2 regions of the Proteiniphilum saccharofermentans genome follow, and region 2 is predicted to be linked to the other one. Evidence: riboswitches for the same ligand, from Rfam matches in the RefSeq annotation. Region 2 holds a riboswitch; the other holds the start of a gene.
What was found. Region 2 has a riboswitch for cobalamin ahead of PSM36_RS08955 (thioredoxin family protein). Riboswitches for the same ligand answer to the same signal wherever they lie in the genome.

Region 1 (15,360 bases), 860 kb from region 2:
GGAAGCCTCAGCCTGGCAGGTGCCATATTACAAGGAATTTACCGTAATCCGTTAGTAGAACCTTATACACTTGGCATCTCCGGTGGTGCATCGCTAGGTATCACCTTTGCAATTGTTGCCGGACTCCATCTGCTTAATATCCTATTTCTGCCGTTAGCCGGTTTCCTCGGTGCTTTCGCAACCATCTTCCTGGTATATACCCTCAGCCTCGGAAGGGGTGGGCTCAGTGTCAACCGGATGCTACTGACCGGGGTGATGATTAGCTTCATCGCCTCTTCTTTGATGATGTTCCTTATGTCGATCACTTCTTCGGACAATATCCATGGTATTGTTTTCTGGATGATGGGATCGCTCAATGAAACAAACAGCACCTTGATCACAGTAATGATCGCTCTTTCACTCTTCTGCCTGATCATATCATACCTGTTCGTAATGCCGCTTAATGCTCTCCGACTGGGAGAAGAAAAGGCCAAACACTTAGGGTTTAACGCAAACAGCGTAATCCGCATCCTGTTCGTCATCACATCGCTGCTTACCGGAGCATGTATTGCCGTGGCAGGTGTCATCGGATTCGTCGGACTGGTTATCCCGCACATTGTTCGCCTGTGGGTAGGTACCGATTACCGCATATTGCTTATCTCTTCTTTTCTGAGCGGCGGCATATTCCTGATCCTGTGCGATGTAATTGCACGTACTATCATCTCGCCCAACGAGCTGCCTATCGGAGTAATTACCGGTATTGTCGGCGGCATAGTGTTTATCATGTTATTGAGTAATTCGAGACGGAAAGAACTCAGACGATATGATGATTAGTTGATGTGATGATTGGAAGGAGATTGAAGGGATGATTGAAAAAAGATTGAAAAAAGATTGAGGGAGATTGAGGAAGATAGATGAAGATTGAAGGGAGATTGAATAATTTATGTGAATTCTTTCTGAACTTCTTTCACTTTTCACTTTTCACTTTTAATTTTTAATTCATAACTCATAATTAATAGAATGCCTCCTTTTCTCGACATACAAAACCTCTCCTGCGGATATAGTAGCGGCTTCCGGGTACATGACATTAACCTGAAGCTCCCCGAAGGGTCGTTTGCGGGTATCATCGGGCCCAACGGATCCGGGAAAACCACACTGTTCAGGGGTATCTCAGGGACATTGCCGTTAAAAGAGGGAAATATCCTGCTTGAAGGAACTGACCTATCGGAACTCACATGGAGGGAAAAGGCGCAAAAACTCGCCATTGTCTCGCAATTCTCCGAAACAGCAGAACTATCGGTAGAAGAATATGTACTGATGGGACGTCTTCCCTACCGTCAACCATTCCAGTTCTTCGACAGGAAAGAAGATATCGAGATAGCACACCATTATATGCATCTGACCAATACCTATCGTCTGCGCCACAAATCGATGACGGAATTGAGTGGTGGTGAGCGACAAATGGCCAATATTGCCTGCGCCTTATCACAACACCCTCGCTTATTGTTACTCGACGAACCGACATCACACCTTGATATTACCCATCAGATGCAGTTCATGAACCTGATCCAACGACTGAACGAAGAGATGAAACTCAGTGTGATGATGATCTTACACGATCTCTCACTTGCTGCCGAGTATTGCGACTTCCTCCTGATGATGAAAAACGGGACAACCTTTTGCCAGGGAGCACCCGAAGTGGTGATTACCTATGAACATATCGAAAATGTATATGACACGGTAGTGATCGTAAAGACTAATCCCATATCAGGTAAACCGGTAGTCTTTCCCGTATCTGAACAGAGGTTACGCAATGGAAAAAAATAAATTATTTCACCAAACAAACCGATCTCCAAATAAACCCTCCAATATTTCATTTCCGAATCCCAAATAAAAACAGTACTTTTGCAGCGCTTTCGGGCACAATGGAATTCGGTAGTTTGCCATAAGCGAAGAAGCCGAAGCTGTACCCGCAGCCGTATGTTCCCTATTTACAGGGTTATCCGACATTTTCAAATGTAAAAGTCACTGTCCCGATAAATCGGGGTGGGAAGGCAACGGATAACCGGGAACGAGCCGGAAGACCTGACCGAAAGCATCAGCCATGCAAGCTTTCGGGATAAAAGCAGCGTTGAGATCATTTCCGGCATTTAAATTCTCCCGCATTTAAATTCTCCTTGTATCCGGAATTTCAAAACACTCTCTCCCTCGAAAGTTTATGGTTCAAACGAATGTTTAACTGTAAATTTTTCAACAATGAACAAGAAATTTTTCACCGGCATTTTTGCCTTGCTTTTCACTGGCACACTCCTCTATGCGCAGGATTCTGCCGAACAAACATATGACCTGGAGGAAGTAGTGGTCACCGCTACTCGTATGGGACTACCTTTAAAGAGCGTTCCACAGAAAGTGGAGATCATCGACAGTAAAAAAATAACCACCGTACAGGCTGACAATGCGGCCGACCTGCTTAAACGGACTGTCAACCTTGACATCATACAATATCCCGGCTCTTCATCGGCCATAGGTATGCGTGGGTTCAGCCCTTCCGCCCATAACCGCAACTACACATTGGTGTTGATCGATGGCAAACCGGCCGGGACAACCAATCTCACTTCTATCCCAACCGATTTTATCGAGATGATAGAAGTAGTGAAAGGCCCCTACTCAGTGCTCTATGGATCGGACGCAATGGGTGGCGTGATTAATATCATCACACGCAAACCCGGTGATAGCCGGACTGGCAATATCAGCCTTAGCGCCGGAAATTTCGGGCAGACCAACTTCAACGGATATGCATCGGGAGGCATTTCCGATAACGTTTCTTTAGCACTCGGCTTTTCAAGGAAAGCACAGGATAAAGATTATCGTATCGGGAAAAAGAATCTGATTTCTTTATCGGAAAAAGAGGAATTGATCCTCGACAAAAAATCGTATGGCGATATCATGACCAACAGCCAATACCAGATCAACCAATTCATGGGGAAATTGAATATTGGGTTCAATGACCTCTGGAGTGCCGATCTGTCAGGCATATTCGTCACTTCAAATGACATTGAAATGCCCGGTAACTATTGGCATTCTGAAGGATTGACCAAGAAAGACTTCGACCGGACCAATACCTCAGTCGATGTCCGTCGCAATACGTTCAATAACATATTGCTTATCTCCCCCTATTATTCTGTTTATAATGAGAGCAATTACGACAACAACACCGATAATGCATTTATCAACTACAAGGAGTCGGTCAAACAATATGGATTGAAGTTAAGCGATACACATACCTGGGGTGATTTCCAATTGATCGGAGGAATCGACCTGGATGCACTGAACGTCTCCTCCGAACGGTTTACAGATAAAATGACGCAGACGGATCCTTACCGTCCTGATCATAATAGCTTTGCTTCATCGGTATTTGTACAAGGAGCATACACAAAAGACAATCTATTTGTCAATGCCGGCCTACGCTATAGCTACACCAAATTCACACTGGAAGCAGATGATTTTCTCGGTAACGAAAAGAAAAGTAACAATTATTCCAACTTCAACCCTTCGGTCGGGATCAAATACTTCCTTACACCTATACTGAACATCCATGCCAGTGCAGGAAACGCTTTCTACATGCCCGACGCCTATAAGATGGCCGGACAATTCGAGGCGGGAGGCATGAAATACAAAGGAAATGAAGACCTGAAAGCTGAAACATCCACTTCATTCGATTTCGGGATGAACATATCCAATAATGAATGGTTGAATTTAGATGTGTCCTATTTTCACGCGTTTTATAAAAATAAGATCGTGAACGAGACAAAATTTGATGAAACAACCAACGACATGTACTTCACCTTTGCGAATGCCACAAATGGCCGCATGAACGGGCTGGAGCTTATGTTCTCATCCGATATCGCCAAAGAGTTTGGATCGCAAAATAGCCTGGAACTATATGCAGGTTTCACCCATATGTTCAATAACAAATTTGATGAAATAAGAGGAAAAGGCACACCTGATGAGAAGACGCTGACCAAAGATATACTCTACGTACGCCGCAATACAGGGAACTTCGGTATTACATTTGATACCAACCGCGGTTTTGTAACCCGGCTAAACGCACGCTATATCGGAAAACGGCTGGAACAGGACTGGATGTTTGCCTATGACGAAAATTGGAATCCTACCAGCCTTCGTCCCGATATAAAACCGGAAGATTACTACACCAAGGGCGATTATGAAACAACCGATCAGGTTCTTCAACATTCGGCACATCTGGTTTTTGATTATTCTGCTTACTATAATGTAACCCCGAAAGCACGTGTCGGGATATCAGTATCCAACCTGCTCGATGAAAATTACACCGAAAAAGACGGATACAATATGCCGGGACGTAGTATTATGGGGTCATTCAGCTATTCGTTCTGAAGAAATTAGGTAAATTTGCATCTGAACATGGTGCAAATTGATTTTGCGCACTAGAAAACAACTTAGTGTAAAATAAAACAGAAAAATAATGCGGGAGATTATTTTCATTACAGGCGGACAACGATCAGGCAAAAGCCGATTCGCACAAAAGTTGGCGGAAGAATATTCCTCCAGCCCGTTATATCTTGCCACGTCCCGCCGCTGGGACGATGATTTCGAACAACGTATCCGTCGTCATCAGGCTGACCGGGGTGAACAATGGGAAACCATCGAAGAAGAGAAATATTTGCGTTCTCTCTCACTTGCCGGTCGAACTGTCCTGCTTGACTGCATTACACTGTGGCTGACCAATATCTTCCATGATAACGACTATAATCTCGACGCTGCACTGGAAGAGGCAAAGTCGGAATGGAACGGTTTCATTCAGCAGGATTTCCGGCTAATCATCGTCAGTAATGAAATAGGGATGGGACTTCATGCTCCCGATGAGGCTTCGCGCCATTTCACCGATCTGCAGGGATGGGTCAACCAGCATATTGCCGCATCGGCCGATAAGGCATACGTGATGGTATCCGGTATTCCATTGCAACTGAAGTGAAGAAAGTGAAAAATTCTAACTTCTCAGTGCTAACTTCTGATTTCTAACTTCTTTATATGATTAAAAAATATGAATATTGAAACTGCACTTCGGCAGAAGATCGACAGCCGTACAAAGCCGGCAGGTTCGCTCGGCAAACTTGAAGAGATTGCTTTTAAGGTCGGTAGGATACAGCAAACACTGACGCCCGAACTATGTAATCCTGCCATACTGGTATTTGCAGCCGATCATGGCATTGCCGACGAGGGGGTAAGCCCCTGCCCGAAAGAGATCACCCATCAGATGGTAATGAACTTCGTCCATGGAGGCGCCGGGATCAATGTGTTCGCACGCCAGCACGGTATCAACCTGAAAATTATCGATGCCGGTGTCGATTTCGATTTTCCGGCAGGATCAGGTGTTATTGATGCCAAATTAGGCCGTGGCACAAACAATATGTTATATCAGCCTGCCATGAGCATAGAAACCTGTCACAAGGCGATGGAAAAAGGAGCAGAATTTGTCCGTCAGGAATTTGAGAATGGCTGCAACGTGATAGGTTTCGGGGAAATGGGTATCGGAAATACTTCACCGGCATCGCTGTTACTGCATAAATTTACGGGCATCCCCCTCGATGATTGTGTGGGACGAGGTGCCGGTCATGATGATGCAGGTGTCCGTCATAAATGTGAAATACTTCAACGGGTTGCCGAAAAATACTATCCCGCTACTCCGGTCGAAACACTGGCTACATTCGGTGGCTTCGAAATTGCAATGATGTGCGGAGCCGTACTCGAGGCTAAACGGTCAAATATGTTGGTCGTTGCCGACGGATTTATTGCGACTTCTGCTTTTCTGGCTGCATACGAAATTCAACCCGATATCCTCGAAAACACCCTCTTCAGCCATTCATCGGATGAAAAGGGACATATATTGATGCTCAAGTACCTGAAAGGCAATCCGATCCTACATCTCAACCTGCGGTTAGGAGAAGGAACCGGAGTTGCCCTGGCTTATCCCATTGTCAGGTCAGCATTGATCTTCCTCAATGAGATGGCCGGTTTCGAAGAGGCCGGTGTACATGATGTCAGAAACAAACATTTCCATTCATCGACATAAAGTGGAAAATAGCCTATTTTAGCAAACCGGAAAGATGAAGCAGCAAATCAACCTCTTTTTCCATGCACTCTTCTTTTACAGCCGTATTCCGGCAGGTAAAATCAACTATTCGGAAGAAAACCTGACGAAAGCATTCCGTTATTTTCCATTGATTGGTATCATTGTGGGTGCAATTGGAGGAGGAATATTTTTACTGTTCCGGTGGATATTCCCGGTACCGGTCGCCCTTGTTATATCCGTAGCTGTAATGGTGATCGTAACCGGGGCCCTCCACGAAGACGGCCTATCGGACTTTTTTGATGGATTCGGGGGAGGACGCGACAAGGAACGTATTTTGGCCATCATGAAAGAGAGTACTATCGGCGCCTATGGAGTCATCGCCCTTATCTTACTGTTTGTGTCAAAGCTTACACTGCTCCTTTCTATCAACCCATCCCATATTATTACAGTATTAATTGCATCACATGCATCAAGCAGGATGATGCCGATTTTTCTGATAAATAGTTCCCATTATGCACGCACGGGAGAGAGTAAGGCGATGCATACCCGCAGGAGAACAGATAAGGTGACATTCGTGATTGCACTTATATTTGGCCTGCTACCACTGGTTTTCATATCCTGGAAAATTATTCTGGTTGTTATTCCGGTTTATGCAATGATCGTCATGGTTTTGAAAAAATATACGGAGAGGAAAATAGGTGGTTTCACTGGTGATGTATTGGGCGCATTGCAACAATTCTCGGAACTCGCGTTTTATCTTGTTTGTGCTGCATTATATCCGATCTCATGAAACTCTATCTTGTCCGACATACACGTGTGGATGTACCATCAGGTATCTGTTACGGGCAGACCGACGTACCATTGGCCGACTCGTTCGAAACCGAAATGGGATCAATCCGGTCGAGATTATCAGGGATACAGTTCGGACATATTTTTTGCAGTCCGTTGAGCCGATGTGTAAAACTCGGCATATCATTGGAGTATCCATTACTCCTTGACGACCGGTTGAAAGAATTGAACTTCGGTGAATGGGAAGGCCAAACATGGGATAAAATCTTCGAATCAGAGAGAGGTGGAAAATGGTTTACCGATTATCTGAACGAAGCCTGCCCAAATGGAGAGTCATATCGGGACATACTGCAGAGGGTGGAGAGCTTTATTGCAGATTTACCAAAAACAGATGCCAATATACTGGTCATCACACATGCAGGGGTTATCCGTGCATTCAGGATATTGTTAAAAAACTGGCCGGTAAAAAGAGCATTCGACAAACCGGTTGCTTATGGGCAGGTCACGATCATAGAAAAACGACCATAGATTACAACCGTCACTGGAAATATTGCCATATAATGAATAAACTTCGTCCCATTATGTTTGTCGGCACCGGCTCCGACGTAGGAAAATCGGTAATCAATACCGGTTTCTGCCGTATATTCCTTCAAGACGGTTATTCCCCTGCCCCGTTTAAGGCGCAGAATATGTCACTCAACAGCTATCCGACCGGAGACAATCTTGAAATAGGCCGTGCACAGGCTGTACAGGCGGAAGCATGCGGAATCGGCTGCACAGTGGAGATGAACCCCGTCTTGCTGAAACCGACCGGCAACTCAACCTCGCAAGTGGTGCTCAACGGTAAACCCGCAGGGAATAAATCGGCACGGGAATATTTCAACGAGACTGACCGGGACTCACTCTTCTCGGAAGTAATGCGTTCGTTCGACAGGCTGGCCAGCCGCTATAATCCAATAGTGATTGAAGGAGCCGGTAGTATTTCAGAAATCAACCTCCGGGAGAAAGATATCGTGAACATGCGTGTGGCACTGCATACCAATGCCGCCACATTTCTGGTCGCTGATATTGATAAGGGCGGAGTGTTCGCCAGTGTGTACGGAACACTTCAATTGCTTCCCGAAGCCGAATGCAATGCCATCAAAGGGATTATTATCAATAAGTTCAGGGGAGATATCACCCTGTTTGACGATGGCAAAAAGATATTGGAAGGACTGACAGGAAAACCGGTAATTGGTATTATCCCCTATTGTAAAGGGCTTTTTATCGAACAGGAAGATGGGGTGGTTATCGAAAAGAAAAAAACAGCTTTTAAAGAGGGAAAAATAAATATCGGAGTAGTATTGTTGAAGCACTTATCAAACTTTACCGATTTCAATATGCTGGAACTGATACCGGACGTGAACCTTTTCTATTCGGACAATCCGGAAACCTTGTCGCAGACCGATATTATTATTATTCCCGGATCAAAAAATACGTTGTCCGATTTAAAAACATTACGGGAAAAACACCTCGACAAGGTTGTTCTGGCCCATCACCGCAGCGGGAAACCGGTATATGGCATCTGTGGCGGTTACCAGATGATGGGAGAAGAAGTCCGCGACCCCGATGGTGTGGAAGGAAATATCCCGGTACTACCCGGATTGAACATACTCCCGGTTATCACTACCCTTGCTGATGGGAAACAAACGCGACAATGCCGGTTTTCATTTATTGAAAGTGATATTTCAGGTGAAGGATATGAGATACACGCAGGACATACATCTTCCAATCGTCCGCTCTGCCGTATGGAAAACGGTGAAACTGACGGTTATTTCCTGAATGACAAGACCTGGGGAACCTATATCCACGGCATTTTTGATAATGCATCAGTTATTGAACGGGTGCTACGTCAGATAGATCCCGATATTTCCGCCACCGTCAATTATAAAGCCCGTAAGGAAGAGGGATATAACCGGCTCGCTGATGTGATCCGGGAGAATGTGGATATGGAGTATGTTTATAAGTGCCTGGGTGCCTAGGTGGTTAGTAGGAAAAACGGGAAGGATAATGCTTTGGCAATAAATGACAATGTGCTGCACACGATAATTGGTAATTGGTAATTGGTAATTAAAAGAATGCAAACAGGACATGGTAACGACATATATGATTATGCGGATATAAGATGTGACTTCAGCTCTAATATTCCTTACCGGAACGAATCGGAGACTATTGCGGATTATCTGAAAAGTCATATGGATACCATCCGCAATTATCCTGATCCAAACAGTCGTAAATTAACATCTCAATTGGCAGATTTTCACGCTGTATCTCCCGATAATATATTGGTCACAAACGGTTCTGCAGAGGCGTTTTATTTGCTCGCACACCTCTTTCAACACCGGAAAAGTGTAATCCCCTATCCTGCCTTTTCAGAGTATGAGGATGCCTGTCGCACTTATCGGCATGAGATTTCGTTCCTCCCGATAGGATCATTGCAGGATACCCCCCACTTTGAAGTTGATATGGCCTGGTTCGGCGTACCGAACAATCCCGACGGAACGCTTGTGAGTAACGATACTATTTCACGTTTTTGCAGCAAAAATCACCATACCTGTTTTGTCGTGGATGCAGCTTATGACGAGCTATGCCCGCGGAACGAATCGGTAAAAGAGTTGCAAGGCAGATTCAAGAATCTGATTATCGTACACTCGCTTACAAAAACATTTGGCATTCCCGGATTACGCCTGGGGTATATTGTTGCCGACCAACAGATAATCGATGGTATCCGGTCATTGCGCCCCCCCTGGTCGGTAAATGTATTGGCTCTGGAAGCAGGAAGTTTTATTCTGGAGAACCGGAACAGGCTGTTGCCGGATGCCGCTTCACTATGTGCCGAATCAGCACGGTTACAACAAGAAATCAACGCGTTACCTCAATTCGAAGTGACCGCCTCACCGTCCAATTTCTTTTTGGTAAAGATGACAGAAGGAACTGCAGCGGAATTGAAGCAGTTTCTAATCGACAAATCCGGGCTGTTGATCCGCGATGCAGCCAACTTCAGAGGATTAACACCACAACATTTTCGTATTTCTGTACAGGACGAAGTGTGGAACCATCAGCTTATTAAAGCATTGAAATTGTTCTATACAAGATATTGATTTTATTTTGTACCATTTCTTTATCACATACCAGGATTTTCTAATTCCGCTATTGGGCGGGTTATTGCTGGATGCTTTTATCGGCGATCCACACCGTTTGCCACATCCCATCCGGCTGTTTGGCAGTATGATTGCCTGGTGTGACCGGCAGTTTAACCGGGGAAACCATCAAAAGAGGAATGGCGTACTTGTCGCTTCAGGATTGGTATTATTGGTCTTTCTATTTTTATTGGGGTTAGAACGGATACTCACTCCCTACCCTGCCGTCCTGCTTATCATCAACACCATTCTCTTTTTTTATGCGGTCAGCAACCGGAGCCTGATCTCCGAAGCGGTGAAAGTGGAAATACTGGTTGTGAAAGGTGATATTCCGGCAGCACGAAAGCAACTGGGCTGGATTGTGGGACGTGACACATCTCAACTTACAGCAAAACAGATCCGCACGGCAACACTCGAAACACTGGCCGAAAACCTCAGCGACGGGGTAATCGCGCCCCTGTTTTTCTATGCACTCGGCGGTATCCCTCTGATGATGGCATACAAGATGATAAATACCATGGACTCCATGATCGGGTATAAAAATGAGAAGTACCGCGATTTCGGATGGTTTGCCGCCCGCATCCTCGATGATGCAGCCAACTTTATTCCCGCCCGGCTTACAGCTTTATTAATGGTGCTGTTCCCACCTTCAGGACGTGGATTCCGCTTTATCCGCAAGTACGCCGGATGCCACTCAAGCCCCAACTCCGGTTATCCCGAATCGGCGCTGGCCGGAATTCTCAACTGCCGATTCGGCGGTCCAAACGTGTATCATGGCAAATTAGTAGAAAAACCCTATATAGGAGAGAACGACCGGGATCTCTCACACGCCGACGTGCTACGGGCCTGTTTCATCAATATACGGGTTACCCTGACAATGACGTTGATAATTATCCTGTTTCTCTTTTTCTGTATTGAATAATCTCACCGTTTAGTTACAAACTATTTGGTTTTATATTATTTTTCGTACCTTCGTCATATATATTTAAAACGAGGAATGAATATGACAAAATGGTCTTTTACTTTGGTTATTATGTATAGTAACCGGTTTAACAGTACTGGTTTCGAAGTGACAAAACCTGTACAGAGTATATCTGTATATATTTACTGAGAGAAATTGTATAACATTTTCCTGACATCAGGAAGATGATCCCAAATGAAATGAAAAGAAAAAAGAATATACTAACATGTCACAAAAGAAAAAAAGCAACCGGAATATATCTCTGATAGTTATATTGATCGCAATAGCCGGTCTGGTTCTCTATTTTTCACAAAAATCCGGCTCAGAGACCGAGGCAGGAACGCAATCCGAAACAATAGACATTCCATTCCGTAAGCAGGGAGAACTGTTCTTTACAAGCCCGCAGAATGGCGACACACTGGCAATGATCGATATTGAAGTGGCCGATAACGACCAATTACGGGCACGCGGATTGATGTACCGGCGTACCCTTCCGGAAAATGCAGGGATGCTGTTCATTCAAAGTATGGAAGAGATGCAGAGTTTCTGGATGAAAAACACTTACATCCCATTGGATATCCTTTTTGTAAATAGGGATAAAGAGATCGTGACCATCCACGCCAATACCACCCCGTTAAAAGAGTGGAATTATGCATCTACGAAGCCTGCAATCTATGTAGTGGAGGTAAATGCAGGTTTCTCAAACCGGCACGGTATTAACATCGGAGACAGGATAGAATTTGTTATCCCGAAATAACACCCTCCCTACCCCATTTCCTTACCGTCGGAATCATATTTTTTCTGTTTGGCTGTAATACACTCTATAACAATTATGTAGATATTGGTTGCCCTCATTTTTTATCCTTCATTTTCACATATTTTTCCAGCCACTGATCCTGTTCCCACAACAGATGCAGTACATTCTCCCGGGCAGCATACCCGTGGCTTTCCTTTGGCAGGAGTACCAGGCGGACAGGAGCACCAAAGCTCTTCAACGCCTGAAAGTAGCGCTCACTCTGCATCGTATGCGTACCGGAATTATTGTCACTCTCTCCATGGGTAAGCAATAGGGGTGTTTTCATCTTATCGGCATGCATAAAAGGAGACATGGCGTTATAAGTTTCAGGAGCCACCCAGTAGTTCCGTTCCTCTGCCTGGAAACCGAATGGCGTGAGAGTACGGTTGTACGCACCGCTACGGGCAATACCGGCAGCAAAGAGGTCAGAATGGGTCAACAGATTCGCCGTCATGAATGCGCCATAGGAATGTCCCCCTACAGCGACTCGCTCCCGGTCTATATATCCCAGCGCATCCACGGCATCTATCGCCGCTTTGGCATTGGCAACCAGTTGTTCCACAAAAGTGTCGTTCGGTTGATCATCACCCTCTCCCACGATAGGAAAGGCCGCATCATCCAGGATCGCATAGCCACGTGTCACCCAGTAAATAGGATTTCCATACGACAAGTAAGTAAATGAATTGGGGTTGGCTGTAGTTTGTCCCGCGCTGTTCCGGTCTTTATATTCGGTGGGATATGCCCACATGACCATCGGCAGTTTTTCCTTTTTCTCCCTGTCGTAACCGGCCGGCAAGTACAATGTACCGGTAAGCTCGACCCCGTCTTCACGTTTATAACTGATCACCTCCTTATAGACGTTCTCAATGCTCTTGAACGGATTTTCAAATGCAGTCAACGGTTCCGGTGCACGTTTATTCCTGATATTACGGATATAATAATTGGGATATTCAGTCGGTGACTCGATCCGGGTGATAATTATTCCTTTTTTACTATCGACAAACGTAACCAGTTCTTCAACCTTGTCGGTATAGGCAGACTGATAGATCCGTTTCTTTTGTAGTGTTCTCAGATCCAGTTCGTCTATAAACGGGAACTGTCCATCAGCAGTAAAACCGTCTGCAAAGAAATAGATCGAGTTTCCATCCATTTGCAGTGTATAGGTTCCCAAAGCATTCTTTGCTGTTTGCGGATAACCGGGGTCATCATACACGTTCTGGTAGTTCCGGTCGACAATGATACGAGGTTCCTGCTTGTTGTCCGAAGGATTGAAAACATACATCTTCTGATTTCGCGTATTCCACCAGTAATCACGGAGAATAGCATATTCATCGTTACCCCAGGTAATACCGGCATAACGGTTGATAGTTTTCACCAACGAACGGGGACTGCCGGTAAACGGAGCATCGAGTTGGAACACCTCGTCACGGAAATCGACTTTCACTTCCGGATCACCTTTATCAAGCGCTTCTGCCCAGTAGAGGGTCGAAGATTTATCGGCACGCCAGTTGATATTTCTTTTTCCCTGCTGAGTAGCCATAAAACCTATCGGCAGATTCTCCAGCAACGGTTGTTCGTTGAACTTCATCAAGAAATCCCCATCAGCCGTGTATATCTCAGCAATATTCGGAAAACTGTAATAAGGGACGGTATAGGAGAACGGACGGGAGAGCGTAGTCAACAAAAGATATTTTCCATCAGGGGAAAAGGATTGGCTTATATACATTCCAGCCTCTTTCCATCTTGTCTTCGAACCATCGAACCCCACCTTATAGAGTTCCGATGTCATCAGCGTTTCGAAATTGGCCTCATCGACCGGATTCTTCAGCAAATCCTGATAAGTCCGGTTTTGAGATATCTGCCCATCACTGACCGAAACAATTGGCCCTTCCGGTAAAGCCTTTTGGGTATCAATCAATTCGGGGCGGTTTTCGGGAAGCATCCTGACAAGCAATCCGGAACCATCGTTAAACCAACTGTATGGAAATCCTGCATTAGCATTCACAACGGCATCCGTCACTCTTCCCGCCTGCAAGGTCTTCAAGTCGGCAATCCATAGTTCAACTCCGTTTTCTACCGTATTGGTAAATGCAAGCTTTGTCTCATCAGGCGAAAAAGATATGTATGCAATAAGAGGTTCAGAAGGTAAACCTTCTATTTGCCTCACTTCTTTCTCTTTCGTTTTTTTATAACGTATATTATTAGAATAGGTTACCGTACTCGATATATTGGCATCGGGGTTAATACGCAGGCCTGCAAGTCTCACTTCAGGCTGGTTCAGGTCAGACAGCGTTTTGAACGTATTCCGGTACAGGAACAGCATCTGCCCGCCTTTGCTGTCCATATTGACTGAAGGCGCTCTTTCTATATCGACCAATTCCAGAATTTCGGCCGGTGGTACCTGATAGGTGATATTTTCCTGTGATTCAACAAACCGGGGTGCCATAAGCAGAACAAATAAAATAATACAAATTCGTTTCATGGTGCATATGTTTTTTATTAATCATAGTTTATATTTGTAGAATATCAGAGGTGCCTCGGAATAGTTCAAGCAAGCTTGGTTTTTCTCTCGGCTTTCATTATATTTTATGAAAAACAGAAGCAGAAGCCTGTGCCGTGGGCATCACCAGCATATCGTTGACATTCACATGCGGAGGGCGTGAAACAGCAAACCATATACACTCCGCAATATCATCGGCCACTAAACATTCATAACCCTCATACACCTTATCGGCCCGACTCTTATCGCCATGAAAACGCACGATGGAGAATTCCGTTTCCACGGCGCCGGGGCAGATCTGTGTCACTTTTATATTATAAGGGAGAAGATCAAAACGTATCCCTTTGGTCAATGCATCCACCGCATGCTTGGTGGCACAATAGACATTTCCGTTGGGATACACCTCTTTTCCGGCAATGGAGCCGATGTTGACGATATGGCCTTTTTTGCGGGCAATCATTCCCTGCGAAACGAAACGGGTAACATAGAGCAATCCTTTTACGTTGGTATCGATCATCCGGTTCCAATCAACACTGTCTCCCTGTTGCACCGGTTCAAAACCTGCTGCCAAACCTGCATTATTCACCAATACACCTATATTTTGCCATTCCGGCGGCAGACCTTTCAGGGCAGTATTTACTTCCTCTTCATCACGTACATCGAAACAGAGAGTCAATACATGGGAACCGTTCGCTTCGAGTTTATTCTTCAATACAGCCAATCTCTCCTGCCGCCTGCCGGTAATTATCACACCAAAACCATTTTCGGCAAGCTTAAGGGCTGTAGCTTCCCCTATTCCGGAAGTTGCCCCAGTAACCAATGCTATTTTTTCCATAAAATTTAATTTCAGATTCAGCACCAAGAATCAAGACTGCGGATTTGGGATGTTGGATTGGAAATCTGGAAGTATCCCATTCATCCCATTCACATACCTACTCTTCTTATTTCTAACCTCTCCATAAATAACATCAAAATTAGTACAAAAAAACCACACAAACCCCATTTTGATAAACAAAAAGCGTACTTTTACGTTATCAAAAAACA
Region 2 (15,360 bases):
AAGTACGGATGTGCCGACTGCACAGATATTTTTCTCTGCGTCTTTCGCCCTGTTCACCTTTTCACACAATTCCTCGGTAATAATCATCTGTTCCGACTCCATCTTATGTTTGGTCAGGTCTTCCACATCAATCATGCGATAAGCACCCAATCCATTATGGAGCGTGAGAAAACCAAAATCGATATCCCTTATCTCCATCCTCTTCATCAGCTCGCGGCTGAAGTGCAGGCCGGCAGCAGGAGCAACCACCGCTCCTTCATGCTGGGCGAAAATATTCTGGTATCTTTCCACATCTTCGGGTTCAGCACTCCGCTCCAGATATTCAGGAATAGGTGTTTCGCCGATCGAGAACAACTGGTTTTTGAATTCGTCGTATGGGCCGTCATAGAGAAAGCGCAATGTACGGCCACGCGAGGTGGTGTTGTCGATCACCTCTGCAACCAGCTCTTCATTTTCACCGAAATACAATTTGTTTCCGATACGTATCTTCCGTGCCGGGTTGACAAGCACATCCCACAAATGCTGTTCGGGATTCAATTCCCTCAATAAAAAGACCTCTATCTTGGCGCCGGTCTTCTCTTTGTTTCCGAATAACCGTGCAGGAAAGACCTTGGTGTTGTTGAAAATAAAGAAATCCCCTTTATTAAAATAATCCAGCACCTCTTTGAAGGTTTTGTGCTCAAGTTGGTCCGATTTCTTGTGGACCACCAGTAACCGGGACTCATCACGATGTGCCGCAGGGTATTTCGCAATAAGCTCTTCCGGCAAATTGAATTTAAATTGAGAAAGCTTCATAAGTTAAAAAAATCCTGTATCAATTATATTTTATCTGTTTTCTTGTGTTGCTTGAGGAATATTTTCATTAAAAAAATGATCAATATCATCCATATTAAGACAGTTATCCACTGTTATGTCCCCTACCCTTGTACGCCGTAAGCCAGTAAGATGCGCACCACTATCCAGCGCTATCCCGATATCCCTGGCCAACGCTCTTATGTAGGTGCCCTTACTGCATACCACACGGATGGTGATATCCGGCATGTTATAAGAAATCAATTCGATATCATCTATAACCAATAATTTGGGTTTTAGTTCAATATCTTTATTTTTTCTGGCTAACTCATATGCCCTTTTTCCATCGACCTTGACTGCGGAAAAAACAGGTGGAACCTGTTCTATGGTACCGGTGAAACGGTGAAGTACATCCTCCACCATTTTTCTGGTGATATGGGTTGTCGGATATTCGGCATCGACTTCCGTTTCAAGATCGAACGAGGGGGTAGTGGCTCCGAGGCGGACATGTGCGATATATTCTTTTGTTTCAGCCTGTAAAGCCTCTATAAGTTTTGTTTTCCTGCCGGTGCAGAGGATCATTACCCCTGTGGCGAGCGGATCAAGCGTACCTGCATGTCCTACCTTCAGTTTCTTTATTCCCAGCCTGCGGCATATCTTGGCACGGACAACCCGGACCACCCGGAAGGAAGTCCAGTGTAACGGTTTATCGATATATAAAATTTCACCTTCGATAAAATCCATATTTTTTATACCATGGTCAGGCTTACCCCTGAGAAAACTAATATAAGCAATATGGTGCCTACGATGATGCGGTACACACCAAATGCCTTAAACCCGTAACGGGTGAGAAAATCGATAAAAAAGCGGATAGCCAGGATTGCCACTATGAATGCTACTACATTACCGATAACAAGCATTAAGATATTATCTTTCAGCATCGCGGTGCTGACGGGATCTTTCAGCAGTTGGTACAACTTATACCCTGCCGCTGCCGCCATAGTGGGAACCGCCAGAAAGAATGAGAACTCTGCAGCATTCCTGCGGCTGAGTTTAGTGGTCATCCCCCCGACGATGGTAGCCATGGAACGCGATACACCGGGAATCATGGCGATACACTGGAAAAAACCTATCGTAAGTGCCCTTTTCCATCCTATTGACTGCCCCTGCGACGGGTTGTTGAACCATTTATCCACAAATAGCATGAAAATACCGCCCAACACGAGCATCACAGCTACCACAGTGACATTTTCAAGTAACGCATCGATCTGGTCACCAAGAAGCAAACCGATGATCCCGGCGGGAACCACGGCGATAAACAGTTTCCAGTAAAAATCGAATTTGTAAATGAATCGGGTGAGGTAAGTCCATCCCTTTTTCGCGGCAGACATGCCGTGCACAGCTTCTTTATCAAAAACCACGATCGGGTTCAGCCGAAAAAAACGTTTCCAGTAGAGAACTACGACCGAAAGGATCGCGCCAAACTGAATGATCACCGTAAATGCTTTCACAAAATCAGTACTCTCCATTCCCAGTAATGCCTGGGTGATGATCATATGCCCGGTGGATGATACAGGAAGAAACTCTGTGAGCCCCTCTACGATGGCAATAATAATTGCTTCTAATATGCTCATTTATAATATATTTTGCAGTATCCGGCAATAATTTTATTTTCCGGATGTGCTGCTTTTTTCTTTCGAAGGATACAGAATGCCCACCACCATCAATACAAAACCGGAAAGGCAAACGACAGGTGCCAGTTTTATACGCCTGGCGCTGAAAATATCGGGTTCAAATCCGCCTTCGAGTGTGGTGGCCGGTCCGGTCATCAGCAGGAAACCTGCAATGATAAGAAGGATGGCGATGCCACAGATGATCAGGTTTGTTTTACTTAATGCAATACTTTTTTGAGACATATTGTGTGATAGTTTTTATACGTAATATAACTGGTCTGATTTCATTTTCACATATCTGTTGACGGCAAAAGTCGTAGCTATTGTGGAGATAATTACTCCCAACAAGATCACGATAGAGAATATGATAATCAATTCCATAGAACTGATAATAGGTTGTATTTCGGCATACTCCCTGGTGAAATAGGTGATGATGCCAAAAATGATGAGGTCTGCGATGATGCCCGCAATGATACCTGTGAAAATATTATTTATCACGAACGGCCTTCTGATGAAGCGGCCTGTCGCTCCCACCAATTTCATTGTGTTAATGAGAAACCGTTTTGAGTACACACTCAGACGAATGGTATTGCGGATGAGCGTGAAAGAGATCAATAACAGCACGGCGGCAAGGATCAATAAGACAGTCATCACTTTCGAGAGGTTGTCGTTGATCAGGTCGACCGCCTCCTGCTGGTAGAGCAGGTCCGTCACATTGCTGTTCTGCCGGATCACTTTATTGATGACCATGATACTGTCGCTGTTGGCATATTCCGAATGGAGAAAAATCTCAATACAATCCTGTGCAGGATTATATCCCAGCAGTTCTTCAGGATCTTCTCCCAGGTCCTTGATAAGTTGCTCTTTGGCCTCTTCCTTGCTGATAAACCGTGATGATTTAACAAACGGCTGTGCATCCAGATTATTCCTGATCTTCGATATCTCGGCGTCTGACACCTCCGAAGAGAGCATCACGTTAAAACTCATGTTTTCTTTTACAAATCGTGACAATCCATTCCCCATGAAAAGGATCAGTATGGTGATTCCCAGCAACACCAAAACCAGTGATATACTGATTGTGGATGTGATCTTAGCATTTAAGAATCGGGCTGTAGATACCTTTTTTTTGCCTGTCATACGAGTTACAGATAGTGAGTGTGAAAACACAGAAAAAGCACTTTTTCCAAATAAACTGCAAAGTAATAAAAATTATCGCAGAAAAAGTAATGAATGTGAAAGATTAAGGTCTTTTCACTATGTGGATTTTCTGGCGGCACTCGGCACAGTGCAGGTAAACTGGCCTCTGCATCCGCACCCAAATAAAATTTATTGCCGTGTCTTTTCTAATTGTTTGCTTCTGATGATGGAAGCTGCAACCGATACCACAATCAATGTCATTATGATCAGCAATGAAGCAGTGGTAGGAATATGAAAATCCACTCCCTGTGTGTGGGCGTAATGATTGAACATCATCTTGGCCCCTATGAAAAGAAGGATGGCACTCAGCGCATACTTCAAATAGTAGAAATAATCCATCACACCTCTTAGTGCAAAATAGAGCGAGCGAAGTCCGAGGATCGCAAAGATGTTGGATGTATAGACGATGAACATATCGGTGGAAACAGCCAATACGGCAGGAATAGAGTCAATTGCGAATACCAGGTCGGTCACCTCTATCACCACCAACGCCAGGAAAAAAGGTGTGGCCACCACCCTGTTGTCTACCTTCCTGAAGAATTTCGGTACCGAGAGGTCATTCGTCATGGGAATGATTTTACGGGTGAGTTTTACATACCAGCTATTGTTCAGGTCTTTTTCTTCTTCTTTCTCTTCCTCTCTTTTTTTATGGATAAAGTCCACTACCATTTTTATTCCGGTAATCACCAGGAAGCCTCCGAACACATACATGATCCATGCAAAACGTTCCAACAGCGCAATTCCCGCAAAAATAAAGATAGCCCTGAAGACCAAAGCACCCAGAATGCCCCAGAAGAGTACATCATGCTGATATTTGGGGGCAATCTTGAATGAAGTGAAAATGAGTATGAAGACAAAAAGATTGTCCACACTCAATGATTTTTCAATCAGATAGGCCGTGAAAAATTCGAGTGCCGGTTCTTTACCGAAGACAAAATAAATCCCCGCATTAAAAATAAGTGCGAGGGAAATCCAAAAAAAACTCAGCCACAAAGCTTTCTTCACGTTGACCACTTCACCTTTTTTGTGAAAGGCAAACATGTCGAGCAATAATAATACGATAATGAGGATGATGAATCCTATCCAAAACGCGGAATTTACTTCCATTTGTGAGAATGTATAAAATTGATATAACCTAAGAAATTTACCCCACTACAACATTTTACGGGTCAAAAAGTTCATTCTTCACTCTTCACTCTTCATTCTTCACTCTTCACTCTTCATTCTTCATTCTTCACTTAGCCTTAACCCCATTTCCGCAGCCTTTTTTAGCATAAACTGAAAAGCGGCCTCCCTCTCGTTAGGTATTTCCCCTTCCAATATCGCTTCCTTGATGGCTGATTTAAGGAGCCCTATCTCCCGGCATTGCGGGAGACCGAAGATCTCCATGATTTCATTTCCATCCACCGGAGGCTGGAAATTGCGTACCCGGTCTTTCTCCTCTATCTCTTCCAGTTTTCTTCGCACAACCTTGAAGTTGTTGAGAAACCGGCGTACCTTTTCCGGATTCTTCGATGTGATATCGGCCTCGCAAAGTGTCATCAGGTCGTCGATATCATCCCCGGCATCAAACAACAGGCGCCGTACCGCAGAGTCTGTCACCTCCTCTTCCACCAGTTGCATGGGACGCATATGGAGTGAAACCATTTTCTGCACATACTTCATCTTTTCATTCTGGGGCAGCTTCATTCTCCGGAAGATCTTAGGCACCATCTTTTCACCTATATAATTATGGTTATGGAATGTCCATCCGAGCCGTGGATCCCACCTTTTTGTGACAGGCTTGGCGATGTCGTGGAGAAGGGCTGACCAACGCAGCCAAAGGTTATCTGTCTGCCGTGCGATATTGTCCAATACAGTAAGGGTATGGTAAAAATTGTCCTTGTGCCCTACCCCGTCTTTGGTTTCGGCTCCCTTCAACGCTGTCAGCTCAGGGAAGATGATATCGAGGAGGCCGGCTTTTTCCAATAGGATGAATCCCACGGAGGGCTTGGGCGAGAGAATGATTTTGTTGAGTTCATCAATCACCCGCTCCATCGAGAGGATAGATATACGTTCTTTATTGCGGCCGATAGCATCAAATGTGTCGGGATAGATATCGAACCCGAGTTGGCTGGCAAACCGGATGGCACGCATCATCCGCAAGGGATCGTCGCTGAAAGTGATGTCCGGATCGAGAGGTGTGCGTATAACCAAATCTTCCAGGTCCTGAATCCCGTTAAAAGGATCCAGCAGTTCTCCGTATCGGTTCCCGTTCAGGCAGAAAGCCATGGCATTGATGGTGAAATCACGCCTCCGCTGGTCATCTTCCAAAGTGCCGTCTTCCACGATAGGTTTACGCGAATCCAGACGGTAAGATTCTTTCCTGGCACCCACGAACTCAATTTCGTACTCTTTGTACTTTATCTGTGCTGTACCAAAGTTTTTGAAAACGGAAATCCGGCTTTTCTTGCCCAGTTTTTCAGATACTGCTTTTGCCAACTCGATCCCCTGGCCGACAGCCACCACGTCGATATCTTTCGACGGGCGGTATAGAAAGAAATCACGTACATAACCACCGATCAGATAACATGCCACTCCCATTTCATCGGCTGTTTCTGAAATCAATTTGAAAATCTTTTTGTTTAGGTGCGCCTGTATCTCTTCCTGCAATATCTCCATAAATAATTTTTTATATGTCTGGTTTTTCGTAACTTGCCGCCTGTCCCTGCCATTAAAGCAAAGGGTTCCCTTTACGGACTGTGGAATAGTTGTCCTGCCGAAGTAATTACATTACAGCGTATTATCTGTTACGAATTGCAAAATTACAATAATTGTGCTTTATAACAGCTTTTGATGAGGAATATATTTGTAATTTTGCAGAGGTAAACAAGGCCGGGGGGCGATCTTCCGTGCTCATAAAATGCTATTATTGAGATGCGTTTTTCTTTTCAGACCACTGTACTGTTCCTTTCTGTACTTCTCCTTTTTTCCTGTTCGGGGAAAAACAGGGGGGCGAAAGAATATCTTTCCCAGGCGGGAAAAGCATATCAGGAAGGCAATTATCCGCTGGCCAAGTTGAAGATTGACAGCATTAAAATTCTTTTTCCTAAATCTTTTGATGAAATCAACGCCGGGTTCACGCTTATGCAGGAGATACGCATGGCGGAAAACAGGCGGAATATTGTCTATTGCGACTCGATGCTGAATGAGAAATATTCCGAACTCAAAGAGAAGCTCAACCTTTTCGATTATGTACGGGATGAGCGGTACCAGGAGTTTGGAGAGTATTACCCCAAAGCATACCCCTATCACTCTTCCCTGAGTCGAAATGGACTCCGTTCGGGTGTGAGGGAAAAAGGAATACTCTTTATCGAAAGTATCCTTTCAGGAAGCCACATCAAGCATAACAAAATCAAAATAACTACCGACGACGGTAATTTTGTAGAGACCCTCCCCGTCACTTCCGACGGATTGAATTACCGTTTTAATACCCTGGACAGAGCTTATGAGATTGTCCGTTATAGTGGGGGCAGTGAAAACGGAGTCGCCGGATTCATCTATACCTTCCGCGATCAACCACTCACCGTTCAATTTATTGGTAACCGTACCATCACAGTCAAAATGACCGACGCCGCTAAAAAAGGTGTCAGCGACTCGTTCGAACTCTCCTCCTTGCTGCTGGATATAGAACAGCTGAAACTGGAAAAAGAGAAAAGCGAAGCATTGATCAGATATCTGGAAAGCAGGCAACAATAACTCAGAAAACGATCCGCAATTTTTACAAAACAGAAGACTTGGAAAAATAAAATCGCCCTGTAATTTTAAAAATGGAAAACTTTACTCCAATTTTAAATTGAAAAATTTTCCATTTTGATAAACTTTATCGATATTCCATAGAAAAATATATTCCGTTTTAAGTATCTATTCCGTTTTTTTATTCGATATTTGTTGGACATTTTGGTGTTCCGATTACGAGTCCTCGTGACCGGAATGAAAAGGGAATCAGGTGCAAATCCTGAACAGAACCCGCTGCTGTAAACTCATTCAAGCGTTTCTGCAATTCTTTTTGCCACTTTTATTATATGTAAAGGGAAGGCCGCCGGAAACAGAGTAAGTCAGAAGACCTGCCAAAACAAGAAATAAATTTTCTTTCGGGTTTATAAAGGAAATGTGCAATAAAGCTAAACTGTTTTTTATTAAGTTGTAGAATAAGAAAACTTATCTACTATTCATGTGACTTAAAAAAATAGTTCAGAAGTAAAAAATTCAATCCGATGTTTGTTTATCCCATGCATGACAGGATGTGTTGTGCATATATGGGCTGTTTAATAACCTGTAAAATTGCATCAAAATGAGAAAGATCGTCAAATTTGAAAAAGAAGATTGCAATCCGTGCCTGATGGTGTCGAGATTCCTTGAAGATAAGAACATTGCTTTTGAAGCTGTCAACCCGTTTAACAGTCCGGAACTGGCAATGAAATATAAAATACGTTCTGTTCCCACTACTATCCTGGTTGATGGGAGCGAGGAATTAGTACGCATTGTGGGTTATGATCCGGAGAAGTTGAATACAATGGTAGCACAACTATGACAATCTATTACGATAGCAGAACGGGCAATGTGGAACGTTTTGTGCGTAAGGTATCAGCAAGAACCGGATGGCAATGCCTGAAAATATCTGAAGATTTGATCGTTTCAAGCCCCGGTCACCTTATTACCTATACTACTAAGATAGGTCAGGTACCCTACTCTACTGGGCGTTTCATGCAGGCGAACTCCCCGTTTATCTTAACCGTCTCGTCGAGCGGGAATATGAACTGGGGTGCGAACTTTGCCGTGGCAGCCGACAAGATTGCGACGAGATACGGGATACCGCTCTTGCTGAAATTCGAACTGTCGGGATTGGAACGGGATGTAAACGCCTATATAGAGAAAGTTAATGCCTATAAGGCACAACTACAGGCACTGGTTATGTAAGCAGTGTGCCTGTAATAAAAATAGAAATTATACAAACGGGCATAAGGATCAATATATTGATGTGATAATGGGATGATTTGAAGGTTCATGATTTTATAATTAATTGGGAATTAATAAATTATAATTTATAACTCATAATTTCAATCAGTCTTGATTCCTGGCTCTAAATTTTAATTAAATGAAAGTAAAAAACTGGATATTGCTCAACAACCAGGTAATGGTGAAAAAGGACGATGAGTTTCAGTTCGAGAAGGACAAAGAGGCGGTACGCTCCTATTTTCTCGAATATGTCAATAAAAACACCGTATTTTTCTATACGTTGAAAGAAAAGATAGATTACCTGATCGAAAACAACTATTACGAGAATTTGCTGGAATGGTATTCCTTCGACGAGATCAAAGAGGTGTACAGCCTGATGTACGAGAAGAAATTCCGTTTTCCGTCCTATATCAGTGCGTTCAAATTCTTCCAGAATTATGCCCTGCGGGATGATAGCGGGGAGAAATTTCTGGAACGGTATGAGGACCGGTTGGCATGTGCTGCGCTTTATCTCGGCCGTGGCGATATAAATAAGGCAATGGAGTATGCCGAATTGTTTATCAATCAGGAATACCAACCCGCCACCCCCACCTTCCTGAATGCCGGCAAAAAACGCTCGGGAGAGTTGGTGTCGTGCTTCCTCGACGAGATCGGCGACAGCCTGAACGGGATCGGTTACGGGATTAATTCTTCCATGAAACTTTCGTCCATCGGCGGTGGTGTTTCGCTTAATCTCTCCAAGCTGCGCGGACGTTCGGAAGCGATAAAAGGAGTGGAAGGCCGTGCCAGCGGCGTATTGCCGGTGATGAAGCTTTTAGAGGATGTGTTCTCCTATGCCAACCAATTAGGGCAACGGCCGGGCGCCGGGGCGGTTTACCTCAATGTATTCCACTCCGATATCGAGGAATTCCTCGATTGTAAAAAGATCAACGTGGATGAGAAAGTGCGTATCAAATCCCTCTCCATCGGCGTAGTGGTTCCCGACAAGTTCATGGAGCTTGCCAAAAAGGATGAGCCGTTCTATGTGTTCTATCCGCATACCGTGTTTCAGGCATACGGGCAGTACCTCGACGATATGGATATCAATGTAATGTATACCGAACTGGTCGATAACCCCAAAGTAAGGAAGAAAAGGCTCAATGCCCGCCTGATGCTGGTAAAGATCGCCCAGACACAGAAAGAGAGCGGTTATCCTTATCTCTTCTTCAAGGACAATGCCAACCGCGGGCATGCGTTGAAAGATATCGGTGAAGTGAAATTCTCCAACCTGTGCACAGAGATAATGCAATTGTCGGAAGTATCGGAGATCAACGATTATTACGAGGAGGATGTGATCCGCCGCGGTATTTCCTGTAACCTGGGTTCGCTGAACATCGTGACCGTGATGGATAACAAACGGATCAGGGAAGCGGTGAAGACCGCCATCAGCTCCCTGACGGTTGTTTCGGATATCTCGGATATCGCAATTGTCCCCTCCATCAAAAAAGCCAACGAAGAGCTGCACAGCGTGGGACTGGGAGCAATGAACCTGCACGGGTTGTTTGCCAAGAATTTTATTTCGTACGAAAGTACCGAGGCGCTCGACTTCTGCAACGTGTTTTTCATGATGATGAATTTCTATTCGCTGGAGCGTTCCATGGAGATCGCCCGCGAAAAAGGAATCGTCTTTAAGGATTTTGACAAGTCGGAATACGCCAAAGGGACATACTTCGATAAATATACCGGGCAGGATTATCTGCCTAAAACCGACAAGGTAAAGGAGTTATTCGAAGGGATCGGTATTCCCGGGATCGAAGAGTGGAAGAACCTGAAAGAACAGGTAATGCAACACGGGCTGTATCATGCCTACCGGCTGGCGATAGCGCCCAACCAGTCGACTTCCTATATCATGAGTTCCACCGCTTCGGTAATGCCCGCGGTGGATACGATAGAGGTGCGCGAATATGGCGACAGCACTTCGTTCTATCCGATGCCTTACCTCACCAACGACAATTATTTCTTTTACAAATCGGCATATGATATGGATCAGATGAAAGTGATAAGGCTGATCTCGGTGATCCAACGGCATGTGGATCAGGGTATATCGACCATACTGCATACCAAAAGCAGCCATACGACCCGCGACCTGGCGCGGTACTATATCTACGCCCATAAGGCGGGATTGAAATCATTGTATTATACCCGGACAAGGAAAACGACAGTCGAAGACTGTATCTCCTGCTCGGTGTAATTGATTTTTGCAAAGAGGTATGACTACAACTAAATCATCGACTGACGATATTTTGTGACCCATTACAGCTCGTGCTACGCTAAAAGAGTAGAACTCGCTTCGCTCAAACAGCTACTCTTTTAACGCTACTCACGAGCAATGGGTCCCCACAAAATATCTAAAAGGTCTCCGCTTTAGTCTCAGTCATATTCCAAAGACACACGCGAAAATAAAAACAACAATATTATAAAAAACAAACATGAACCAACGGCCAGCATTAGCAAAACCCTTTTGCTTCCTATTACAGGACTGAATAGTCTTGTGTCTTGGCTCTTGATTCTTGGCTCTAATATTAATCATAATGAAACAATTTAAAGCCGTCAACTGGAATACTCCCGAGAACGACTACGTAGAGATGTTCTGGGAACAAAACCTGAAACAGTTCTGGATCGATACCGAATATATCCCTTCAAAAGATATCGATTCCTGGAAATCGCTTTCGCCCGAACTGCGCGAAGCATATAAAAAAGCATTGGGGGGATTGACCCTGCTCGATACCCTGCAGAGCCATACCGGTATGCCTAAGGTGATCGACAATATCGAGGGGTTGCAAAACAAATCGGTACTTTCCTATATGTGTATGATGGAAGCCATCCATGCCAAATCCTATTCCACTATTTTTACGACAGTGGCTTCCACCACCGAAATCGATGCCATTTTTGAATGGGCATCTACCAATGAACAACTCCAGTTCAAAGCCAAAACGATCGATAGCTATTACCGCAAGCTCGACAAAGAGCATGTATCGAAAGAAGAGGTATATATGGCGTTGGTGGCTTCCGTTATGCTTGAGACATTCCTGTTCTACAGCGGCTTCTTCCTTCCCTTATGGCTGGCTGGTCAAGGGCAGATGGTCGCCAGTTGTGATATTATCAAGAAGATCATCGCCGACGAATCCATCCACGGTGTGTTTGTCGGGCTGTTGGCACAGGAGATATTCGATACTTTCAACGAAAAGAAAAAGGAAAAACTCAAAGCTGATCTACTCGCCCTGATGGACATCCTTTATGAAAACGAGATGAAGTATACCGATCATGTCTACAGCGATATCGGCCTCGGAGCCGAGGTAAAGGAATATATCCGGTATAACGGCAACAAGGCGTTGATGAACCTCGGCTTCGAGCCGCGCTACGAAATCAATGAGGTAAACCCGATCGTACTGAACGGGCTGAATGTGGAAACGACACAACACGATTTCTTTTCCAAAAAATCGACCAATTACGAAAAAACCCTCGAAATAGTGTATCTTCACGACGGTGATTTCGACATGAAAAAAGAATTGGAGATGGAGATTTGATAATTTTGCTGTTTTATTTTCAATTGGAATTGTGCTCATTGAGAACAAATATTACAAAAGATTTGTTTGAATTATACTCCTTTTGAAATGAGTGTAAGAATCAAGAGTCGGGAATTTGATTGATGTGATGATTTACTGATTAACGATCCCGACAAGTCGGGATAACTTGTCCCGATCCTTCGGGAACTTGTCCCGATTTATCGGGAAGTAGTGATGATTGGAAATTCAATTAGCTCATTAGTTTAGTCTTGTGTCTTGATTCTTGGCTCTTGTGTCTAAATTTTTTAATCATATGAAAGATTGAAATAGGTATATAAAGTGTAATTCCATTTTTTAACGATGATACAAAAAATTCTAATTGCAAATCGGGGCGAAATTGCTGTGCGTGTGATGCGCACATGTAAAGAGATGGGTATCCGTACGGTGGCCGTCTATTCCGAGGCCGACCGTACCTCAAGGCACGTCTCTTATGCCGACGAAGCGGTATGTATCGGTCTGGCCTCTTCGCAGGAGAGCTATCTGAATGCCGATAAAATCATCAAAGCCGCAAAACAGTTCAAAGCAGACGCTATTCATCCGGGATACGGATTTCTGAGTGAAAATGCCGATTTTGCACGTCGTTGCAAGGAAGAGGGTATTATTTTCATTGGCCCGTCGGCAGAAAGTATCGAAGCCATGGGTGATAAGATATCGGCTCGCCGGCAGATGATAAAAGCCAAGGTACCTGTGGTGCCCGGTACATCGGAAGACCTGAAGCCGAGGGACCTGTTCCGTGTCTGCCGTAGGATAGGACTTCCTGTCATTATTAAAGCAACGGCCGGAGGCGGCGGTAAAGGTATGCGTCTGGTCTATGAAGAAAAACAATTGTACGAGGCCTACGAAGCCGCAAAGTCAGAAGCAAGGGCCTCATTCGGGAACGACTCGGTATATATCGAAAAATATATCGAATCGCCTCACCATATCGAAATACAGTTCTTGGGTGATGCCCACGGGAATGTGATACATCTGTTCGACCGTGAATGCTCGGTACAGCGCCGTCACCAGAAGATCGTGGAGGAAAGCCCCTCCCCTTTTATCGATGACAAGACCCGTCAGGCCATGGGCGCCATCGCCGTCAAGGCAGCCAGGTCTATCGGCTATGTCGGGGCCGGTACAATAGAATTTCTGGTGGATGGCGATATGAACTTCTATTTCCTGGAGATGAATACCCGCCTCCAGGTGGAACATCCTATTACTGAAGAGGTACTGGGCGTTGACCTGGTAAAAGAACAGATACATATTGCCAACGGAAAAAAACTACGTTTACGCCAGAAGCATTTACATCAGCGTGGTCATGCCATTGAATGCCGTATATGCGCTGAAGATCCTGAAAATAACTTCGCACCGTCGCCCGGTATTATCCGGCATATTCAAACACCCGAAGGCATAGGTGTGCGGGTGGACAGTTTTATTTACGATGGATACGAAATCCCGGTCTATTACGACTCGATGCTCGGTAAACTGATTGTGTGGGCAACCAGCCGCATTTATGCGCTGGAGCGGATGCGCCGTGTGCTATACGAATATAAAATCACGGGGGTAAAGACCAATATCGATTACCTTCGCCGCATTATGGACACACGTGATTTCGTAAAAGGAAATTATACCACGCATTTTATCGAAGACAATAGCAAGAAGCTGCAGGAAAGTGGCGGCAATGACAACGAGATAGAAGACATGGCCATCATCGCTGCCTATATAGACCATATAGTGAACAGCAATGATGCACCTTCATCATCGCCTGCCGATAATCTTCCCATAAGTCGCTGGCGCGCATTCGGTAAACAAAAGGGAGTTTTGAGGATATGAGATTCAAAATTCAAGATTTAAGATTCAAGATTTTTTGTCTTGGTTCTGAAATGTTCCATATGCATTGATGTAAGCAAATAAAATAATCGTATGAAGGCAAAGATAGGCAACAGGACATGTGAGGTGGAACTGATATCCAAAGATGGAAACAGAGTCGAAATCTCAGTGGACGGGAAAATATATGATATCGATGTGGTAATGTCGGAGAGCGGATTCTGTTCCATTCTTCACGAAGGACGTTCCTACAACGCTGAATCGGTACGCCATTCGGAAGGGAAATATACCATCACCACCAATTTTCGTTATTTCGACATCGAACTGTCAAATCCGCAGAAAAAATATATCAGAGGACGTCAATCCACCCCGGAAGAAGCACAGGAAACCATTACCTCCCCTATGCCGGGCAAGATCATAAAAATAATGGTTTCCGAAGGTATGGAAGTAAAACAGGGTGATCCGCTTATTGTGGTGGAAGCCATGAAGATGCAGAGCACTTATACGGCGGCCCAGAATGCTATCGTGGACAAAATCCACGTAGAGGAAGGCGATTCCGTAGCCCGCGATCAGTTACTCATATCTTTTAAAACCAATTAAAAGCAATTAAAAATCACAGCAATGACACTACAGGAAATATATCAGTCTTTTGAAGAAAAAAACAAAGCTGCCGAAGCCGGCGGTGGAGAGAAAGCGATCGAAAAACAAAAGCAATCCGGTAAACAGACAGCCCGTGAACGGATCGATATGTTATTGGACGATAATACATTTGTTGAAATCGACAAATTCATACTTCACGAATGTAACCACTATGGCATGCAGAACAGCCGTATCCCCGGCGACGGCGTAGTGGCCGGTTACGGAAAGATAGACGGACGATTGGTGTATGTCTATGCTTATGATTTCACGGTGTACGGCGGTTCACTGAGCCGCACGAATGCCAATAAAATTGTAAAGGTACAGAAGCTGGCGATGAAAAACGGGGCGCCGATCATTGCCCTGAACGATTCGGGGGGTGCACGCATTCAGGAAGGCGTGATGGCACTCAGTGGCTTTTCAGATATTTTTTATCAGAATATCAAAGCTTCGGGAGTCGTACCCCAGATTTCCGCTATCCTCGGCCCTTGTGCCGGCGGCGCCTGCTACTCTCCGGCACTTACCGACTTCATCTTTATGGTGAAAGAGAAAAGCTATATGTTTGTCACCGGTCCTGATGTGGTGAAAACAGTCACACACGAAGAACTGACCAAGGAAGAGCTGGGCGGGGCAACTACTCACGCATCCAAAAGCGG

Region 1: another riboswitch for cobalamin. It lies ahead of PSM36_RS17825 (TonB-dependent receptor plug domain-containing protein); the one in region 2 lies ahead of PSM36_RS08955 (thioredoxin family protein).

The regions. Positions count from the first base shown of each region.
Region 1 is NZ_LT605205.1:1,420,404-1,435,763, reverse strand. It holds gene PSM36_RS05555 (FecCD family ABC transporter permease) at 1-813, shown strand, start outside; gene PSM36_RS05550 (ABC transporter ATP-binding protein) at 1,000-1,806, shown strand; cobalamin riboswitch at 1,881-2,086, shown strand; gene PSM36_RS17825 (TonB-dependent receptor plug domain-containing protein) at 2,236-4,395, shown strand; gene PSM36_RS05540 (bifunctional adenosylcobinamide kinase/adenosylcobinamide-phosphate guanylyltransferase) at 4,484-4,993, shown strand; gene cobT (nicotinate-nucleotide--dimethylbenzimidazole phosphoribosyltransferase) at 5,063-6,091, shown strand; gene cobS (adenosylcobinamide-GDP ribazoletransferase) at 6,126-6,881, shown strand; gene cobC (alpha-ribazole phosphatase) at 6,878-7,408, shown strand; gene PSM36_RS05520 (cobyric acid synthase) at 7,441-8,901, shown strand; gene PSM36_RS05515 (pyridoxal phosphate-dependent aminotransferase) at 8,998-10,020, shown strand; gene cbiB (adenosylcobinamide-phosphate synthase CbiB) at 10,028-10,981, shown strand; gene PSM36_RS05505 (DUF192 domain-containing protein) at 11,247-11,777, shown strand; gene PSM36_RS05500 (alpha/beta hydrolase family protein) at 11,872-14,298, opposite strand; gene PSM36_RS05495 (SDR family oxidoreductase) at 14,396-15,151, opposite strand.
Region 2 is NZ_LT605205.1:2,284,941-2,300,300, reverse strand. It holds gene queA (tRNA preQ1(34) S-adenosylmethionine ribosyltransferase-isomerase QueA) at 1-795, opposite strand, end outside; gene truB (tRNA pseudouridine(55) synthase TruB) at 826-1,536, opposite strand; gene PSM36_RS08985 (undecaprenyl-diphosphate phosphatase) at 1,542-2,426, opposite strand; gene PSM36_RS08980 (DUF3098 domain-containing protein) at 2,460-2,708, opposite strand; gene PSM36_RS08975 (cell division protein FtsX) at 2,724-3,602, opposite strand; gene PSM36_RS08970 (TerC family protein) at 3,792-4,769, opposite strand; gene PSM36_RS08965 (CCA tRNA nucleotidyltransferase) at 4,890-6,323, opposite strand; gene PSM36_RS08960 (hypothetical protein) at 6,579-7,400, shown strand; cobalamin riboswitch at 7,586-7,790, shown strand; gene PSM36_RS08955 (thioredoxin family protein) at 7,996-8,235, shown strand; gene nrdI (class Ib ribonucleoside-diphosphate reductase assembly flavoprotein NrdI) at 8,232-8,621, shown strand; gene nrdE (class 1b ribonucleoside-diphosphate reductase subunit alpha) at 8,800-10,890, shown strand; gene nrdF (class 1b ribonucleoside-diphosphate reductase subunit beta) at 11,231-12,226, shown strand; gene accC (acetyl-CoA carboxylase biotin carboxylase subunit) at 12,566-14,074, shown strand; gene PSM36_RS08930 (acetyl-CoA carboxylase biotin carboxyl carrier protein subunit) at 14,165-14,668, shown strand; gene PSM36_RS08925 (acyl-CoA carboxylase subunit beta) at 14,690-15,360, shown strand, end outside.